Linked DNA regions of Thermotoga maritima MSB8. The protein of the gene in region 2 interacts with the protein of the main gene of each other region in a pairwise test. Links are inferred from orthologs where the notes say so. Each region holds a gene or a part of one and is shown on either strand. Other genes may lie near its edges.

Evidence for each region.
Region 1: the proteins of rlmN (region 2) and ftsZ interact in binary tests that used the Escherichia coli proteins (3 or more experiments, as listed by UniProt). The link is inferred for Thermotoga maritima MSB8 from one-to-one orthologs.

The regions. Positions count from the first base shown.
Region 1 is NC_000853.1:856,697-868,683, forward strand. Bases 3,931-6,727 are described here. They hold ftsZ (cell division protein FtsZ), read left to right. Parts: upstream 3,931-4,699; coding sequence 4,700-5,755; downstream 5,756-6,727. Other genes in these bases: TM_RS04275 (cell division protein FtsA), read left to right, coding at 3,931-4,683; TM_RS04285 (GspE/PulE family protein), read left to right, coding at 5,755-6,727. Also shown: TM_RS04255 (aminotransferase class IV), read left to right, coding at 1-681; TM_RS04260 (DUF721 domain-containing protein), read left to right, coding at 678-983; gyrB (DNA topoisomerase (ATP-hydrolyzing) subunit B), read left to right, coding at 964-2,874; TM_RS09800 (DUF4894 domain-containing protein), read left to right, coding at 2,907-3,431; more of TM_RS04275, read left to right, coding at 3,433-3,930; more of TM_RS04285, read left to right, coding at 6,728-7,455; TM_RS04290 (COG1361 S-layer family protein), read left to right, coding at 7,452-8,657; TM_RS04295 (FtsW/RodA/SpoVE family cell cycle protein), read left to right, coding at 8,700-9,734; TM_RS04300 (hypothetical protein), read left to right, coding at 9,783-10,418; TM_RS04305 (PEGA domain-containing protein), read left to right, coding at 10,435-11,805; TM_RS04310 (response regulator), read left to right, coding at 11,843-11,987. UniProt on the Escherichia coli protein: Essential cell division protein that forms a contractile ring structure (Z ring) at the future cell division site. The regulation of the ring assembly controls the timing and the location of cell division.
Region 2 is NC_000853.1:1,686,732-1,694,273, forward strand. The notes cover bases 4,648-7,493. They hold rlmN (23S rRNA (adenine(2503)-C(2))-methyltransferase RlmN), read left to right. Parts: upstream 4,648-5,477; coding sequence 5,478-6,509; downstream 6,510-7,493. Other genes in these bases: murB (UDP-N-acetylmuramate dehydrogenase), read right to left, coding at 4,648-5,425; TM_RS08730 (PASTA domain-containing protein), read left to right, coding at 6,506-7,120; rsgA (ribosome small subunit-dependent GTPase A), read left to right, coding at 7,117-7,493. In the rest of the region: transcription elongation factor GreA, read right to left, coding at 1-302; transcriptional regulator NrdR, read right to left, coding at 299-769; DNA-binding protein WhiA, read right to left, coding at 766-1,650; TM_RS08695 (YvcK family protein), read right to left, coding at 1,647-2,591; TM_RS08705 (hypothetical protein), read right to left, coding at 3,438-3,704; TM_RS08710 (DivIVA domain-containing protein), read right to left, coding at 3,682-3,948; TM_RS08715 (IMPACT family protein), read right to left, coding at 3,969-4,544; more of murB, read right to left, coding at 4,523-4,647; more of rsgA, read left to right, coding at 7,494-7,542.

The DNA.
Region 1 (11,987 bases), 830 kb from region 2 along the record:
TACACTAGGCTGAAAAGATCTGCCGATTTCTTTAATCTTCCTCTTTCTCTGAGCTTCGATGAATTCACAAAGGTGCTGAAGGCGGGAGCTGATGAGTTCAAACAAGAAGTGAGAATCAAAGTCTATCTTTTCCCTGATTCCGGGGAGGTTCTCTTTGTGTTCTCACCGCTCAATATACCAGACCTGGAGACAGGAGTCGAGGTGAAAATATCGAACGTTCGAAGGATACCGGATCTTTCTACTCCACCAGCTCTAAAAATAACTGGACGCACCGACATAGTGCTTGCAAGAAGGGAAATAGTGGACTGCTACGATGTGATTTTGCTCGGTTTGAACGGGCAGGTCTGTGAGGGAAGTTTCAGCAATGTGTTTCTGGTGAAAGAAGGCAAATTGATTACACCATCGCTTGACAGCGGTATTCTGGATGGCATCACACGGGAAAACGTTATAAAGCTCGCAAAAAGTCTCGAGATACCTGTTGAAGAAAGAGTAGTGTGGGTGTGGGAACTGTTCGAAGCGGATGAAATGTTTCTCACACACACAAGTGCGGGAGTGGTTCCTGTCAGAAGGTTGAACGAGCACTCGTTTTTCGAGGAAGAGCCAGGACCTGTGACAGCGACTTTGATGGAAAACTTTGAGCCTTTTGTCTTAAATCTGGAGGAAAACTGGGTGGGAATATGATTCTTCTCAGACAGCTGCTTGATGAGCTTTCCACCAAACAACCTCTTTTTTTTGAACTGAAGATAAAGATGCTCCTTTCTGAATGGGACAAGATAGTTGGACCTGTGATAGCGAGGCACACGAAGGTGGAAAAAGTGGAGAACGGGACAGTTTACATTGTTTGCGATGATTCGCTGTGGATGACGGAACTCACCATGCAGAAAGATCGCTTGCTCAAAATTCTGAATGAAAGATCGGGCAAAGAACTGTTCAGAGATATAAAGTTCAGGAGGGGAAAAGTAGATGGAAAAGTACTCCGCTGAAAGTATAAAGGTTTTAAAAGGACTGGAACCTGTCCGAATGCGACCCGGAATGTACATAGGATCCACGGGCAAACGTGGATTGCATCACCTCGTGTACGAAGTGGTTGACAACAGTGTTGATGAGGCACTCGCTGGATACTGCGACTGGATACGTGTGACTCTCCATGAAGATGGAAGTGTGGAAGTCGAGGACAACGGAAGGGGAATCCCCGTTGACATACATCCAGAAGAGGGAAGAAGCGCTCTGGAAGTGGTTTTCACAGTTCTTCATGCGGGCGGAAAATTCTCCAAGGATTCCTACAAGATAAGCGGTGGCCTGCACGGTGTTGGTGTATCGGTGGTGAACGCTCTTTCGGAGTGGCTGGAAGTGCGGGTACATCGTGACGGGAAGATCTACAGACAAAGATACGAAAGGGGTAAACCGGTCACACCTGTGGAAGTGATAGGAGAAACCGATAAGCACGGCACGATCGTTCGATTCAAACCCGATCCTCTCATATTTTCGGAGACAGAGTTCGATCCCGACATACTCGAACACAGATTGAGAGAGATAGCTTTCCTAGTACCAGGACTCAAAATAGAATTCGAAGACAGAATAAACGGAGAGAAGAAAACCTTCAAATTCGACGGAGGCATAGTGGAGTATGTGAAGTATTTGAACCGTGGGAAAAAAGCTCTACACGATGTGATACACATAAAGAGAACGGAAAAAGTGAAAACAAAAAATGGTGAAGACGAAGTGATAGTGGAGATCGCCTTTCAATACACTGATTCGTATTCTGAAGATATCGTGTCTTTTGCAAACACCATAAAAACTGTCGATGGTGGAACTCATGTTACAGCCTTTAAGAGCACCCTCACAAGACTCATGAACGAGTATGGGAAAAAACATAATTTTCTCAAGAAAGACGATTCCTTCCAGGGTGAGGATGTTAGAGAAGGCCTCACGGCGGTTATCAGTGTTTACGTGAAGAACCCCGAATTCGAAGGGCAAACAAAGTCAAAACTCGGCAACGAAGAAGTCAAGGAAGCGGTAACCAAGGCTATGAGAGAAGAGCTGAAAAAAATATTCGACGCGAATCCCGAGCTCGTGAAAACAATTCTTTCAAAGATCATGAGCACCAAACAGGCAAGAGAAGCGGCAAAGAGAGCTCGAGAAATGGTGAGAAGGAAAAACGTTCTTCAAAACACAACACTTCCCGGAAAACTGGCAGACTGTAGTTCCACACATAGAGAGAAAACGGAGCTTTTCATCGTGGAAGGTGACTCTGCCGGGGGATCGGCAAAACAGGCCAGAGACAGAGAATTTCAGGCTGTTCTTCCCATAAGAGGAAAGATTTTGAACGTGGAAAAATCATCTCTCGATAGATTACTGAAAAACGAGCAGATCAGTGACATAATTGTTGCAGTGGGAACGGGCATAGGAGATGATTTCGACGAAAGCAAGCTCAGATACGGTAGGATTATCATCATGACCGACGCCGATATAGACGGTGCACACATAAGAACTCTCCTTCTGACACTCTTCTATAGATACATGAGACCCCTCATCGAACAGGGCAGGGTATACATAGCACTCCCACCTCTCTACAGGATCAAAGCTGGAAGAGAAGAGTTCTACGTTTACAGTGACCAGGAGCTGGCGGAATACAAAGAGAAACTCCAGGGAAAAAGGATCGAAATTCAACGGTACAAAGGACTTGGCGAGATGAATCCTGAGCAGCTCTGGGAAACAACGATGAATCCAGAAACGAGAAAAATCATAAGGGTAACTATAGAAGATGCCGAAGAAGCGGATAGACTCTTTGAAATTCTCATGGGTAACGATCCATCCAGTAGAAGGGAGTTCATAGAAAGGCACGCTCTGAAAGTGAAAGAACTGGATATCTAGTCATGAGATCCCTGAGAGTTCTTCTCATCACAATGATTGTTCTTTACATTCTGTTCTTTGTGAATTCTTTTTTTCAAAGTCGTAGAGAACACGTGAGGGTTCCAGAAAAAGTGTATTCATATTTGATAGAAAATTTTAACATTTCTCCAAAAAGTATTATAATAGATTCGAAAAAGGCTATAGGGATAGTTTTCTATGAAGGGAATTATTATTTATGCGCTGAAGATGGGAGTTTGGTAGCTTCGTTATCGAAAAAGGACCTATTCAAATTCTACCCAGTGTTTCTGGAAGTTAATCTTGAAGGGCTTCGACTTTCAAAGAGCGACAGGGAAATTCTGGAGATGTTGATTCCGATTCTGAAAAGTTCTGTAGTGTCCGCTGTTTTTTTTGAGTCAAAAGAAGTTGTTCTGCTGAAGGGATCCAGAATCATGTTTGAAGAATGGAAAGATCTTGTCGAGAACTTTCAGGTAATAATGGAGCAATCTGAGAAAATGAAAGCGAAGGAAAGGTATTTCCTGACGGATGATGGAAGATTGATGTGGATAAGGGGTGATTGACTTGTCAAAAACTGTCTTTTATACCTCGATTGATATAGGTTCACGATATATAAAAGGACTCGTTCTCGGAAAACGTGATCAAGAATGGGAAGCACTGGCCTTTTCAAGTGTGAAATCGAGAGGATTGGATGAAGGTGAAATAAAAGACGCCATCGCTTTCAAAGAATCTGTGAACACACTGCTTAAAGAACTCGAAGAACAGCTGCAAAAGTCTCTGAGAAGTGATTTTGTCATTTCTTTCAGCAGCGTGAGTTTTGAAAGAGAAGACACCGTGATCGAAAGGGACTTCGGTGAAGAGAAACGATCTATCACCCTGGACATCTTGAGTGAGATGCAATCGGAAGCTCTTGAGAAATTGAAAGAGAACGGGAAAACTCCTCTTCACATATTTTCGAAAAGATATCTCCTGGACGACGAAAGGATCGTTTTCAATCCTCTCGATATGAAGGCTTCGAAGATAGCCATCGAGTACACATCCATTGTCGTACCTTTGAAAGTTTATGAGATGTTCTACAATTTCTTGCAGGATACCGTTAAAAGTCCGTTTCAGTTGAAGTCTTCTCTTGTTTCAACTGCCGAGGGAGTTCTCACCACGCCTGAGAAAGACCGAGGTGTGGTGGTTGTGAACCTGGGATACAATTTCACCGGGTTGATAGCGTACAAAAACGGTGTTCCCATAAAGATATCCTACGTTCCTGTGGGGATGAAGCATGTTATAAAAGATGTTTCTGCAGTTCTCGACACCTCCTTTGAAGAATCGGAAAGACTCATTATAACTCATGGAAACGCAGTTTATAACGATTTGAAAGAGGAGGAAATACAGTACAGAGGGCTCGATGGAAACACCATAAAAACGACTACTGCGAAGAAACTTTCCGTCATTATACACGCACGTCTCAGAGAGATAATGAGCAAATCCAAGAAATTCTTCAGGGAAGTTGAAGCGAAGATAGTAGAAGAAGGGGAAATAGGGATACCTGGTGGTGTGGTTCTCACCGGGGGAGGGGCCAAGATTCCAAGAATAAACGAACTGGCCACGGAGGTGTTTAAATCTCCGGTGAGAACGGGTTGTTACGCGAATTCCGACAGACCATCCATCATCAATGCGGATGAAGTTGCCAATGACCCTTCCTTCGCTGCTGCGTTTGGAAATGTTTTCGCCGTTTCGGAAAATCCTTATGAGGAAACTCCGGTGAAAAGTGAAAATCCGCTGAAGAAAATTTTCAGACTCTTCAAAGAATTGATGGAGTGAGTAGGAGGTTAAGAGTATGGGATTTGACCTTGATGTTGAGAAGAAAAAGGAAAATAGAAACATCCCTCAGGCGAACAATTTGAAGATAAAAGTCATAGGTGTAGGCGGTGCCGGAAACAATGCCATAAACAGAATGATAGAAATAGGAATACACGGTGTTGAATTTGTCGCGGTGAACACCGATCTTCAGGTACTGGAGGCTTCTAACGCTGACGTGAAGATTCAGATCGGTGAGAACATCACACGAGGCCTTGGTGCAGGGGGACGTCCCGAGATAGGAGAACAAGCTGCTCTTGAGAGCGAGGAAAAAATCAGAGAAGTGCTCCAGGATACCCACATGGTCTTCATAACTGCAGGGTTCGGAGGAGGGACGGGAACAGGTGCTTCCCCTGTCATAGCAAAGATAGCCAAAGAAATGGGAATCCTGACTGTAGCCATAGTGACGACTCCCTTCTATTTCGAAGGCCCGGAGAGACTCAAAAAAGCGATAGAGGGGCTCAAAAAACTTCGAAAACATGTGGATACCCTCATAAAGATATCCAACAACAAACTCATGGAAGAACTCCCGAGGGATGTCAAGATAAAGGATGCTTTTCTGAAGGCTGACGAGACTCTTCACCAGGGAGTGAAAGGAATTTCGGAACTGATAACGAAGAGGGGTTACATAAATCTCGACTTTGCAGACATAGAGTCGGTAATGAAGGACGCCGGTGCTGCGATCCTTGGCATAGGTGTTGGAAAGGGAGAACACAGAGCGAGAGAAGCTGCTAAGAAGGCTATGGAAAGCAAGTTGATAGAGCATCCTGTAGAAAATGCGAGTTCGATTGTGTTCAATATAACTGCTCCCAGCAATATAAGAATGGAGGAAGTGCACGAAGCAGCTATGATCATAAGGCAGAACAGCAGTGAGGACGCGGACGTCAAATTCGGTCTCATCTTCGATGATGAAGTACCCGATGACGAAATACGTGTGATCTTCATAGCTACAAGATTCCCAGATGAAGACAAGATTCTATTCCCGGAAGGTGACATACCGGCCATTTACAGATACGGTCTGGAGGGGCTTCTTTAATGCTGAGAAGATACAGAAAATTGGGTGAAATTCTTCTGGAAAAAGGATTCATAACCAGAGAAGAGTTGGATAAGGCTCTTGAAATTCAAAAAGAGGAAAGGAAACCGCTCGGAGAAGTTCTAATTGAGACAGGGTATATCACGGAGGATCAGCTGCTGGAGGCTTTGAGTGAACAATACGGAGTCCCAATCCTGAAGGAACTACCAAAAAACATACCACTCAACGTGGTGGGTTCTATTCCAAAGAACATCATCGAATCTCTGCACGTCATTCCTGTAGAAAAGAAGGAAGACGGAACTCTCGTGGTGGTGACGGATAACGGAACGAACATTCCAAGGATCAAACAGGAGATACGTTTTCTCACGGGGAAGAATCCGGAGATTTATCTGGTGACGAGCAGAGATTTTTCTGTTTTGTATCAAACGTATGTTCTTGGTGTTCCTCTCGAACTTTTCGAGGAGCCTTACGTTGCTATAGAAGAAACACCAGAACAGGTTGAGGAAGAAGAGGAAGAAGAAAGGGAAGTAGAAGAAGCTCCCATCGTCCGGCTCGTAAACAATATCGTAAACCGTGCCATAGAAATGGGAGCGAGTGATATCCATATAGAACCGATGAAAAGAACCGTGAGGGTGAGATTCAGAATAGATGGTATTTTGAGAAAAGTTCTTGAGTATCAAAAGCCACAGCACAACTCAGTTGTGGCACGAATTAAAATTATGAGTGGTCTCGATGTGTCGGAAAGAAGACTTCCACAGGACGGGAAGTTTTACACGATAAAAGGCGGGGAACAGTACGATTTTCGCGTGTCAACCATGCCTTCCACTTTCGGAGAAAAAGTCGTGATGAGAATACTGAAGGTGTCCGATGCAAACAAACGCCTCGAGGAACTTGGATACAGTGAATACAATCTGAAACGAATTCTATCACTGTTAGAAAAACCCTACGGTATCATCCTGGTCACCGGACCAACGGGAAGCGGAAAATCCACCACACTTGTCGCTATGATAAATTATTTGAAGAGTGAAAGTGTAAACATAGTAACAGCGGAAGACCCTGTGGAATACACCATCGAAGGGGTTACCCAATGTCAGGTTTTCCCAGAAATAGGTCTCACGTTTGCACGGTACTTGAGAGCTTTCCTCAGGCAGGACCCTGACATCATCATGGTGGGTGAGATCAGAGACAGAGAAACCGCACAGCTTGCGGTGGAAGCTTCCCTCACGGGACACTTAGTTCTGAGTACACTTCACACCAACACCGCTGCTGGTGCTGTTTCAAGGCTCATAGAAATGGGAATAGATCCTCACCTTCTCGGAGCCTCCCTTATCGGAATCATAGGTCAGAGGCTGGTGAGAAAGCTCTGTGATGAGTGTAAAATGCCTGGAGAGGTTCGAGATGAACAGGTAAAATCTTATTTCGAACAATTCTTTGGAAAGGTACCAGATCAGATTTACTATCCTTCAGAAGAAGGATGTCCTGCCTGCAAGGGGATGAGATACAGAGGGAGAATGGCTATAGGGGAAGTTTTGATTGTGGATGAAGAGTTGAGAGAATTGATCTCTTCCAAAGCGAGTGAAACAGAGATTGCAAAGCTCGCAGTGAAAAAAGGTATGCGCACCATGTTCCAGGATGCCCTCGAAAAGGTTCTTCTTGGGCAGACGAGTATCGAAGAGGTTTTCAGGGTGACCACACCGCTATGAAGTACTTTTCTAAAAGCCCTGAAGAATGGCAGAAGAGAGACGAAGAAAAGGAAAAAGAGTTCAGAAACAGAAAAAATAGAATTCGCCGCAGGGCGAATTTTATTCTTGTCGTGAATCTTGTAATAGTGGTTTTCCTGGTGTTTTTCACGAAAGCGTTTTTTTCCAACAAACCGGAAGGTGTGATTGGACCCTTCCAGCTGGTGATAGAAACAAAAGAGTCCTACCTTCCAAACGATCCCCTCGATGTGCGTGTAAAAGTGTTCAACAGAGAGAAGAAAAAAGAAAATCTTGTGCTGGAAGATTTCGTATTTTCCATCAAAAGGGAGAATGACACGGTGTACGAGTTTCACTTTCCACAGCGTGTGGAAAAAGAGATGGAAGCTTTCGAAAGTGTCCTGGTTTTTGATCTTTTGAGGGAGGAAGAGCTGTCAAATCTACCTGGAGGGAATTACACGATCACAGTCTCTGTCAAGTTGAACGGCCAGAGGGTGGTTATCAGTAAGGTCGTTTCGGTGATTGAAAAGTGGCAAATCGAGGTTGAAGACCTGAAAGATTTTTATTTCCCTTACGAAAACGTGCATTTCTTTGTCTATCTGGAAAACATAAGCTCAAAGAGTCGGAAAATTCGTGTGGAGTCGATCGGCCTTATTATCCTTAAAGGGAATGAGGCTGTCTTTGAAAGAGATATTCCTATAGAAAAAGACTTCGTGATAAATCCGATGATGGTCGAACAGATCCACGAAGTGAGTTTTTCCGCCCCAAAAGAATCGGGAGATTACATCATCAAATTGAAATTGAAGACAGAAAGCAGTCTGATAGAAAAATCAATTCCCCTTTTCGTCACGCGAGAGTATCAAAAAGATTTGAAGGGACTCTCCCTTGTCATCGAAGGGAAGAAGTTTGTAGCATCCGGTGAAAGATACGATTTCTCTGTGAAGCTTTTGAACGAAGAAAAGAAACGAAAGTACATAGTTTTGAAAAACATCATGATTGTTTTGACGCACAAAGAACCGGTGTTTTCGTATGCTTATTCTGAAGAGTACAGAATGACGATCGAAGGATACTCCTCAAGGGAAATTTTTAAGACGACCAGTTACGATATCATAAAGCTCGAGGATCCCGGGACTTACAAACTCATCGTTGTGATAGAAAGTGAAGAAGACAGGCTGATGAAGGAGATGGAGATAGTCGTTTCAGAGTGAGGTGGGACCATACCACACGAGAACAAACGAATAGACTGGATCATAGTTGTTCTTGTGTCCATCTTGATGTTGTTTGGACTTGCAACTTTGAGAAGCGCAACTTACGGAGAAAATGAGCAACTTTTCACGAGGCAGATTGTGTGGGATATAGCCGGTTTTTCGTTGATGTTTCTGGTTCTGTTCATCAAGGACAGAACGATAAGGAACTTTTCGATCATTCTCTACGTCTTCTCCGTTGTTTTACTGGCGGCCCTTCTTGTGAAAGGAACCCCCATCGGTGGTTCAAAGAGATGGTTCAGAGTGATGGGATTCAGTTTCCAGCCCTCAGACTTTGCAAAGCTTTCGCTCATCGTTCTGCTTCCTTATCTTCTGGAGAAAAGGTGGTTCTGGAGAAGTTTTTTTCTCACGGTTGTCCCCGCTGTTCTCATATTTCTGGAACCCGATCTTGGCACCACGCTTTCTGTGGGATTGATCTGGCTGTTTGCGGTTTTGGCCTCGAATGTGAATAAGAAGCCCCTTGTGATTCTATTGATACTTGTCCTTGTGTTTCTTCCTGTCTTCTTTTTCTTTGGGCTGAAGGATTATCAAAGAGCGAGGATACTTTCTTTTCTCAACCCGGAAGAGTACGGCGAGAGTTACTCCTACAACGTTCTGCAGTCGATTCACGCAATCGGAGCCGGTGGACTCTTTGGAGCAGGATACATGAAAGGAAAAGCGAACCTCATGGGTTACGTTCCTGTTTCATACACTGATTTCATCGTATCGGTGATCGGTGAGGAATTCGGATTCATCGGAATAGTCTTTCTGCTTTCGCTTTTCGGTCTTCTGTTCTTCGAGGTTTCCAGATGGATTCTGAACGTGAAAGACGAGTACTGGGAAATACTGATGGTTTCTGCGTGTGGACTGATATGGTTCCACGTCTTCGAAAACGTCTCGATGAACCTGGGACTCCTTCCAGTCACGGGTGTTCCTCTTCCCTTCATCAGCTACGGTGGAACCTCCACACTTGTGTTTTCCATTCTCGTCGGACTCATTCTCAAAGGGATTGCGCTGGCAAGAGTGGAAAAGAAACTTTGAGAACTCTCTTCTTTACTTGAAAGTCTTAGATTTGAGGGGGTGAAGAAAATGAAGAGATTTTTTCCCTTTCTGGGGTTGATTCTTCTGATTTTGACAGCCTGTCTACCTCCAATTGAGGAAAGGCACGAGTTCATCATCGAAGTGGTTGGGAATGCTTATCTTGACGATGTGATGGATTGGTATCAACCATCCTATGGTGATTATCTTGTTCAGGCACACCCTGTGATTGTACTCTACTATCCAGATGAAAGTTATGCTTACTATGAAAGAGCGACATTCTACGAACAATACAACGACTTCGTTGCCGCAGCCGGGGTGATCGTTGATACGGCGGATCTTAAAAATGATTTAGGCAGGATCTGGAACAGTTACTATCCAATTTACGACGTGGATGTGTGGTGGCAGGCAGATCGGGAAGAATGGCAGGCGAGAGTCAAGGGTTTGACGAGGGATGTTAATATCACGACGTTTTTTGTGGTAACCTTCAACGGACGTGATAATTACTGTGAAGTAGTAGATATAAAAGATGAAGGCGAAATATATCTTGACAACAACGGAGTTTATCACCTTGGTCCTTTAAGCGGTGTTGATGGTTTTGCCGCTTTCGTTCAGGAAAATCCTAGCAGATTAACCTTAGAGTCGAACACAAAAATCCTCGGTGCGGAAGTCAGATGGATAAAATAACGAGGAGGTGTGATTCATGAGGAGATATGTGTTTCTTCTTCTGATTCTTGTCTCGATGGTGGCTTTCTCTTTCGAAGCAAAGAGCATCATCATAGTACCCGAGAAACCTTACTTCACGGTGGATGTGTGGCTCAACAAACCGGAAGGATCCGTCTATGAAGTGGGAGAGAGGATAGAGATCTTCGTCAAATCTTCCAGAGACGCGTACATACTCATCTACGACATCAACGCACAGGGTAAGGTAACTCTCATTTTCCCGAACAAATACGAAAGCGACAATTTTGTCAGGGCAAATGAGATAAAAAAGATTCCTTCAAAATCCACCTATTCCCTCAGAGTTTCACCGCCGTATGGAAAAGAGTACATTCAGGTGATTGCAAGCACCAGACCGATACCGATTTTCAACCAGCTGAAAGAACTCGGGACAACTCGAGCCTTTCCGACGCTATCCGACAACGTCGAAGAATACGTTCAAAAGAAATTGAAACCCTATCTCACGGGAGAATGGGTCTCCGATCTCACTTATTTTTATGTGGGAAGAGCCCCAGCGTTTGGAACGCTGATCGTTGACTCGACACCTCCAGGAATGACCGTCTATATTGATGGTTCTTACAAAGGGAAGACACCGGTCACGGTATCGGTCGACGAAGGTACACACTACGTGACGGTGTATTTTGAAAACTACACGTTCTACAAGGAAGTCTATGTGGGAAGAAACCAGACGGTGAAGGTGATAGCCACTTTGCCTCTCGCTCAGCTCTCTCTCAGTTCAAGTCCGAGCGGTGCGAGTGTCTATCTGAACGGTGTCTATCAGGGAAAGACTCCTCTGACGCTGAACCTCTCTCCTGGAAATTACACTGTCACGTTCAGAAAAGAAGGGTACCGCGAGGAGACCCGAAACATAACACTCAGCGCGGGAGAAACCAGATCCGTGTACGTCACGCTAAAACCAGCACAGTCTTCTTTGAAACTGAGAACAGATCCTTCTGGTGTCGACGTCTATATCGATGGAAGATACGTGGGAACGACCGACCAGAACGGTTTGAATCTCATCCTTGATCCTGGGATGTACGAGGTAAAACTGGAAAAAGAAGGATACGAAACAGATCGCTTCACGGTGAATCTCGCACCGGGAGAAGAAAAGGAGATTTTCAGAAGACTGGAAAAAAGAGTAGTCTTCTCAGAGGTTAGAATAGAAACAGAACCATCGGGAGCCACAATATACCTGAATGGATACTACCACGGTGAAACACCCATCACTCTATACGTCCAGGCGGGAACCTACGAGATAACGATCGTGAAACCCGGATACAGAACGATTGTAAAAACCATCACCTTTGACGATGAAGAGGAATACTTCAAGTTCATCATGAACAGGATAGAATGATCGATGTTAAAATTAGTGATAAAGGGAGGAGTTCGCAGTGACTCCAACGGTTATGGTAGTGGATGAATCCAGAATCACCTTTCTTGCCGTCAAAAATGCCCTTGAAAAAGACGGTTTCAATGTGATTTGGGCAAAAAACGAGCAGGAAGCATTCACATTTCTCCGTCGCGAAAAGATCGATC
Region 2 (7,542 bases):
TGCTCTTCACCGGTATCCAGGTTCTTTATAACAACCCATTTCCCCAGTGTAACCTCGTCGCTTTCCTCAGAATCTTCTATGATCTCCGCGTTGCTCAGAATCTGTTCGATCTCCATGATCCTGCTTCCAACACGCCCCTGTTCGTTCTTCGCAGCTTCGTACTCCGAGTTTTCCGATAGGTCTCCGAGTTCCCTCGCTTCTTTTATTCTTTCAGAGATCTCGTACATGAATTTCCTTTTCAGATCTTCCAATTCCTTCTTCAGCTTCTCATAGCCTTCACGGGTGAGACGAACTTTCTTCATTGTTCTTCGCCCTCCTTCTCTCTTTTTAGTTCTTTCACAATTTCCAAAAATTGATCCACTTCCCTGAAATCACGATAGACTGAAGCCAATCGTACGTAAGCAACCTGGTCCAATTTCTTCAATTCCTCCATAACCAGTTCTCCTATTCGTTTCGTTTCAACTTCGAAGGATCCTTCTTCTCTGAGTTTCAAGCAGATTCTGTTCACAGCTTCCTCGATCTGCTCGTAGGTGACAGGTCTCTTCTCACAAGCTTTTATCATACCATTTTTTATCTTTTCCCTGTCAAACTTCTCCCGCCTGCCATCCTTTTTTACAACGAGAACAGGCGCTTCTTCGTATCTCTCGTAGGTGGTGAATCTTTTACCGCAAGAAGAACACTCCCTGCGTCTTCTGATAGCAGTTCCATCGAGGGTTGGCCTCGAATCGAGCACTCTCGTGTCCATCGAACCACAAAACGGGCACTTCATTTTACATCACCAAACCTTTCAGCTATTTTGATAATTCTTTTCAGTTTCGAGTATATTTGAGATTTTGTGAGATTTAACTTTTTCCCCAGCTCTCTGAGTGAGAGTTCTTTGTTTCTCAATCGAACCAGAGCGACTCTTCTCAAATCCTCGGGTAAGTTTTCGAGTCCCATGTTCTCTTTTATAAGCTCTATCGCACGTATCTGACGAGCCGTACTGTTTGCTGTTCTGATGGCGTTCGCCTCTATAAAGTTGACCGTTCTGTTCACATCACCGATCACTTTTCTTTCAGTGACGATTCGATCTATCTCTTCCAGCTTTCTCTGAACCCCTATGGCTTCAAGGAACACAAGAATGTCCTTTATAGACTTTATATAAAGTTTTCTTGTATTCCTGAGTTCTATGATGCCTGCGTTTATGTTGAAGAAATCTTTCAAGCTTTTTCTGGTGAGAGCGAGCGTTTCTTCCTCAAACAGATTGATTTCCAGATGATAATGATACCTTGGATTCGTCATGGATCCTCCGCTGAGAAACAGTCCTCTCAAAAATGAAACAAAGAGGGCTACGTCGAAGAACGGCTCTATCACCATGAAACTTTCTGAATACTCTGCGGTGATTTTTATGTACCTCTTCTTTATGTTGTGTGATTTCTCTACAATTATCTCCGAAACGGGTTTTGAGAGATACTTCATTAAATTCAAAAGCCGCCTCGAGGCGGCAAAAGAGTGCAAAGAAAAAACGATATGCCTGCTCTTAACATCCAGATCGCCCCGCGCTTTTATGAAACCTAAAAGTTCCGATATAACCTCTTCACGACTACCAAAAGGGACGTTCACGAGTTCTTCTTTTATCTCTTCAGAGAAAGTTCGCCTCAAGAGGCTCACCACCTCGAAATTCTCTCAATCACATCCGCCAGTTTCACAGAGTCGTGTCTTATCTTTCTTTGACCATCTGAGGGGTCAACTATCTCTACAAGAAAAGGCTCTGCCAGAATGGTGTTCTGTATGTTTTCAGCGTCGATCTCCACGAAATCACTGCCCTCTTTTCTATACCTTTCGAGCACCTCTTCAGAAGGTTTGCGGGTGTTCACCAGCACAAAATCGACGCTTTGCTCCAGGTACCTTTCGAGTTCTTTAACGTGGTCCGAGACCCTGTATCCTGTTGTTTCACCTGGCTGGGTCATGAGGTTACACACGTATATTTTCTTCGCCTTCGATTTTTTAATCGCATCCTTCACACCGTTTACGAGAACGTTTGTGATGATACTCGTGTAGAGACTCCCTGGGCCAAAGATGATGATATCGGCCCTTTCAATCGCCTCGAGGACTTCAGGAAGTGCATCGATCGGTCTATCCAGCCTGACTTCGACTATCTTTCCACCTTTTCTGACGATGTTCGTTTCACCGATCACCTCTTCTCCATCTTCGAACCTTGCCACAAGTCTTGCGTGATCTTCGCTTACGGGTAAGACTCTCCCTTTTATAGCGAGCACCCTCTCCAAGATCCTTATGGCCTCCGAAAAACTTCCTTCGATCTTGGTAAGAGCCGCTATTATCAGGTTTCCCAGACTGTGTCCCTTAAAAGACCCCTCACTGAAACGATAGCTCATCAGCTTCGCAAGAAGATCTTCATCTTTTGCCAGAGCCACGATGTTGTTTCTCACATCACCGGGAGGAGGTACGTTCAGCTCTTTTCTTAACTTTCCGGAGCTTCCCCCTTCGTCAGTGACTGAGACAACAGCGGTTATTTCAAAAGAATCGATGTTTTTCAAGCCTTTCAAAAGAGTGGAAAGTCCCGTCCCTCCACCTACAGCGACCACCTTCACCGCTCACACCTTCTCTATGTCCCTGTGTTTCTCAATGACCGTAAAACCTTCTTTTTCCAGCATTTCTTTCAGCCTGTGTGCGATATACACAGATCTATGCTTGCCGCCGGTACATCCTATTCCCACAGTGATTATCCTTCTTCCAGTTCTCTGGTACTCTTCTATCGCCACTTTGAGTACTTCATAGATCTTCTTCGATGAACTCTTCCACCACTGGATAATTTTTAAAGTACGCTTCTACCTCGCTATCCAAACCCGTCTTTGAAGAAAGTTCCGGTACGTAGTGTGGGTTCGGGAGAAAACGAGCATCAAAAACGAAATCCGCGTCCATTGGGATTCCGTGTTTGAATCCGAAACTCATTATTCTGACAGAGGTTCCACCGGCCTGGTTCACGAGAAAATGCGTCAGAGTTTCACGCAGTTGATGTGTGTTCATGCTGGTTGTATCTATCACAACGTCCGCGATTTCCCTTATACGAGACAGGATTTTCCTCTCCTTCTCTATGGCATCTTCCAGCCCTATTCCGTCCTTCTGAAGAGGATGCCTTCTTCTCGTTAGAGCGTATCTCCTCAGAAGTTCCTCCGTGGACGCCTCCAGAAAAATTACCAGAGCATTCGTCTTTTCTTTTATTCTCTCAACCGTCGATATGGGATCTCCAAGGTGTTCGCTTCGCACATCAATGGCCATCGCCATCTTTTCAAGATCGGAACTCATGAAGAGCTTCAAAAGTTCCTCCAGTATGTTACCGGGAACGTTATCAACACAAAAATACCCCAGATCCTCCAGAAAACCCATCGCGGTGGTTTTTCCCGCCCCCGAAAGCCCGGACACAACGACTATTCTCTTCAAGGTTCCTGATCACCTTCCCTGAGTGCCTGAGAAAGTTTTTTCTTCAGATTTCTAATTCTCTCACTCATTTTCACGTTTTCGAGCACGGTGTTGGCCAACATGACGAACAGGATGTTATCTATCCCCACTTCGTCGATGAATTCTTCGTACCGCTTGAAGTCTTTTTCTATTTTTTCTATGGTTTGATTGACTATCTCCAGATCCTCATCCGTAACGAGGTTGTACACTTTCTTTCCAAGTCTAACGCTTATTTTCTTCTTCATCCTGTATCATCCCCTGATCGGTTGTGAGGGAGAGAAAACGCTGAATTTTCTCCACGAGTGTGTTCAGAGACCTTTTATGTTGCTCGATGGTCTTTTCCAGCTGCTCCTTCTCCTTTTCTAAGTGAAGTATCCTTTCATTCAACTGTTTCACCTTCGACCACAGTTCCTTATTTTCCTCTTTCAACTTTTTGTAATCCTCTATCATTGAATCGAGAATCCTTTCGAGATCCTCCAGTTCTTTCATTCATTTTCCCTCCTTCGTGATTATATTAACACATCACGAATCGTTTTTATAACCAGGTTTTCAGGTACTTCAAGACCACGAAGCAGGATTTTTGCACCCCTCTCTGTGTAGTCCATCTCAACGAGCTCCAGCCCCATCATCTCCACAACTCTGAACACATTGTTCAGTTCCTGATAATCTACTTCCACTTCGAACTCTTTCATGAGCCTCAGCTTTCTCAATTCTGCTCCCTTGACCGCCATCTCAGCGGCCGAAGAGTAAGCTTCTATGAGTCCACGAACACCCAGTTTCACTCCACCAAAATATCTTGTGACAACGATCGCCGTGTTCATAAGATCGTATTTTTTTAGAGCCCCGAGGATTGGTCTGCCCGCCGTTCCACTCGGCTCACCGTCGTCCGAACTGTGTTCAAGAATACCGTTTGGAGAGAAGATCCTGTAAGCCCAGCAGTTGTGAGTTGCATCTCTCTTCGAAACTTCTTTCAGCTTCTCACGAAAGTCTTTTTCATCCTTTACTGGAAAGATCGTGGCATAGAACTCCGATCTTTTAACGTTGATTCTTTCTGTATGGGGTTTCACCACCGTCTTCCATTCCACCAGATTTCAACCTCCGTTTCCAGCTCCACACCGTATTTCTCCTTCACCTTTTTTCTCACAAAATCAATGAGTTTCATCACGTCATCAAAAGTAGCACTTCCTGCGTTCACAATGAATCCCGCATGTTTTTCCGATATCTGAGCCCCTCCAATTCTGTAACCTTTCAGACCCAGGGATTCTATGGCCTTTCCCACGTAGAAATCCTCTCTTGGCCTTTTGAAAACACTACCCGCACTCGGAAGGTCAAGGGGTTGTTTTTCCAGACGCCTCCTCATGTAATCGTCCATCTTCGCTTTTATGGTTTCCTTCTTTTCTTTTTTGAAACTCATCATCACACGTGTTATGATCAATTTCTCCCTTTTAAACGTACTGTCTCTGTAGCCGAAAAAAATCTCGTTCCTCGAAAGCCAGGTCTTTTCTCCATCTCTTAGAACCTCGACCGCTTCGACGAACTCTCCAATCTCTCCTCCGTACGCTCCCGCGTTCATATAGATGGCTCCCCCCACGCTCCCCGGTATCCCGTATGCGAACTCCAGTCCCCCGAGTTCCGCTTCCATCAAAAATAGACAGAGTCTCTTCAGGGGAGTTCCACTTTCTACCAGTACTTTTTCTCCCTTTATTTCAATTTGATTCAACCTTTCTGTTTTCAACACTGCGATATCCAGATCTTCATCTTGAACCAGAAGGTTCGTGCCAAGTCCCATTATTTGAAACGGAAGATCCTTCAGAACAGTGATGGCTCGTTCCAGAGAAAAAACATCGTTTGGAAGAACAAGATATTTCACTCTTCCACCGATTTTTATGCTGGTGTGACAGGAAAGTTTTTCGAACATTCGCACGTCACAGCCTGCTTTGTGAAGAGATCCAAAAATTTTGTCCAAAGATATCCCTCCTTAAACTCTATAGTATAATTTCAAACTGGGAGGTGTTGACTTGAAGAATCTACTCGATCTTTCTTACGAAGAACTGGTAACCGAGATCACTAACCTGGGTCTCGAGCGCTACAGGGCAGATCAGATTCTGGACTGGGTGTTCGATAAAAAGGTGAACAACTTCGACGAGATGACAAACCTTTCGAAAAAGCACCGTGCTCTTTTGAAAGAGCACTTCTCCATTTCTTTCTTGAAACTCCTCGACAAGAAGGTTTCCAGAATAGATGGTACCACCAAATTCCTCTGGGAACTCGAGGATGGAAACACAATAGAATCTGTGATGCTTTTCCATCCGGACAGAATAACGGCCTGCATTTCAACCCAGGTTGGATGTCCTGTGAAATGCATCTTCTGTGCCACAGGAATGAGCGGATTTGTCAGAAATCTGACCACAGGAGAAATCGTAGCACAGATCCTTTCCATGGAAAAAGAAGAGAAGAAAAAAATAGGAAACGTTGTGTACATGGGAATGGGAGAACCTCTTCTGAACTATGAAAACACAATAAAAAGTATAAGAATACTGAACCACAAAAAGATGGGAAACATAGGTATCAGGAGGATCACAATCTCAACAGTTGGAATCCCGGACAGAATAATTCAACTGGCTGAAGAAGGGCTCGATGTGAAGCTCGCTCTTTCACTCCACGCTCCAACGAACTTCAAGAGAGATCAGCTCGTTCCTTTGAACAAAAAGTACTCCATCGAAGAGATCCTGAATGCGGTGAAGATCTATCAGAGGAAGACAGGAAATCGTGTAACGATAGAGTACGTGCTCATAAGGGGTATAAACGATGAAATAAGCGACGCAAAGAAACTGGCCGAAATTTTGAGAAACATGAAGGTCTTCGTGAATCTGATCCCTGTTAATCCAACGGTGGAAGGCTTGAGAAGACCGTCGAGGGAACGGCTTTTGACCTTCAAGAGGATACTACTGGAAAACGGAATCGAAGCAGAAATCAGACGAGAAAAGGGTACCGACATCGAAGCGGCCTGTGGTCAGCTGAGGCTGAAGAGAATAAAATCAAGATCATGAGGGTGTTTCTCGGAATAATAATCGGCATCGTGGTTGGTGGCCTTTTCTTTTTGTTCACAATGAAGTTTTATCAGAGTCAGTACAGCACGGTACCGGACGTTGTCGGGCTTTCTGGAACAGAAGCGTGTGAAAGACTGAAAACGTCTGGTTTGTTTTGTGACAAGTCTTCTTCCGAAACGGTGGTGGACACTTATCCACGAGCCGGTTCAAGGGTGAAAAAGGGAAGAACGGTGAATCTCTACTACGAAAACCCCCAGAAAAAAATTGTGCCTCGTCTTTCACAGCTGAATTTCCCAGTCGCAGAAGAGATCCTGAAAAGGCTCGGGTGGAATTACGAAACCGTTTATTTTCCTTTTGGCACTGAAAAAGACAGGGTTCTCGCAACCTATCCGAAAGAGGGGCAGATCTACAATGGGAAATTAATTCTTCTTATTGATACAGGAGAAAAAGAAAGCTATTTTCTGGTAGAAAATTTTGTGGGCAAAAAAGTGGACGAACTGAAGGACGATCCCCGTGTTTTGCTACTTGGAACAGGTGATACGGTGGTGGCACAGTATCCCCCGGAAGGTTCTATAGCAACGAAAGTTATCCTCATCCTTGGGGAGGAATGAACTTGAGAAGAAGAGGAATAGTGGTGAGTTTTCACTCGAACATGGTCACGGTCGAAGACGAGGAAACTGGTGAAAGAATCCTCTGCAAACTGAGGGGGAAATTTCGCCTGCAGAATCTCAAGATATACGTTGGAGACAGGGTGGAGTACACACCGGATGAAACAGGATCCGGAGTCATAGAGAACGTGCTACACAGGAAAAATCTACTCACCAAACCTCACGTCGCCAATGTGGATCAAGTGATTCTCGTGGTAACGGTGAAAATGCCGGAAACTTCGACCTACATAATCGATAAATTTCTTGTTCTCGCTGAAAAGAACGAACTGGAAACGGTGATGGTCATCAACAAGATGGACCTCTACGATGAAGACGATCTGAGGAAGGTAAGAGAGCTGGAAGAGATCTATTCTGGACTCTATCCA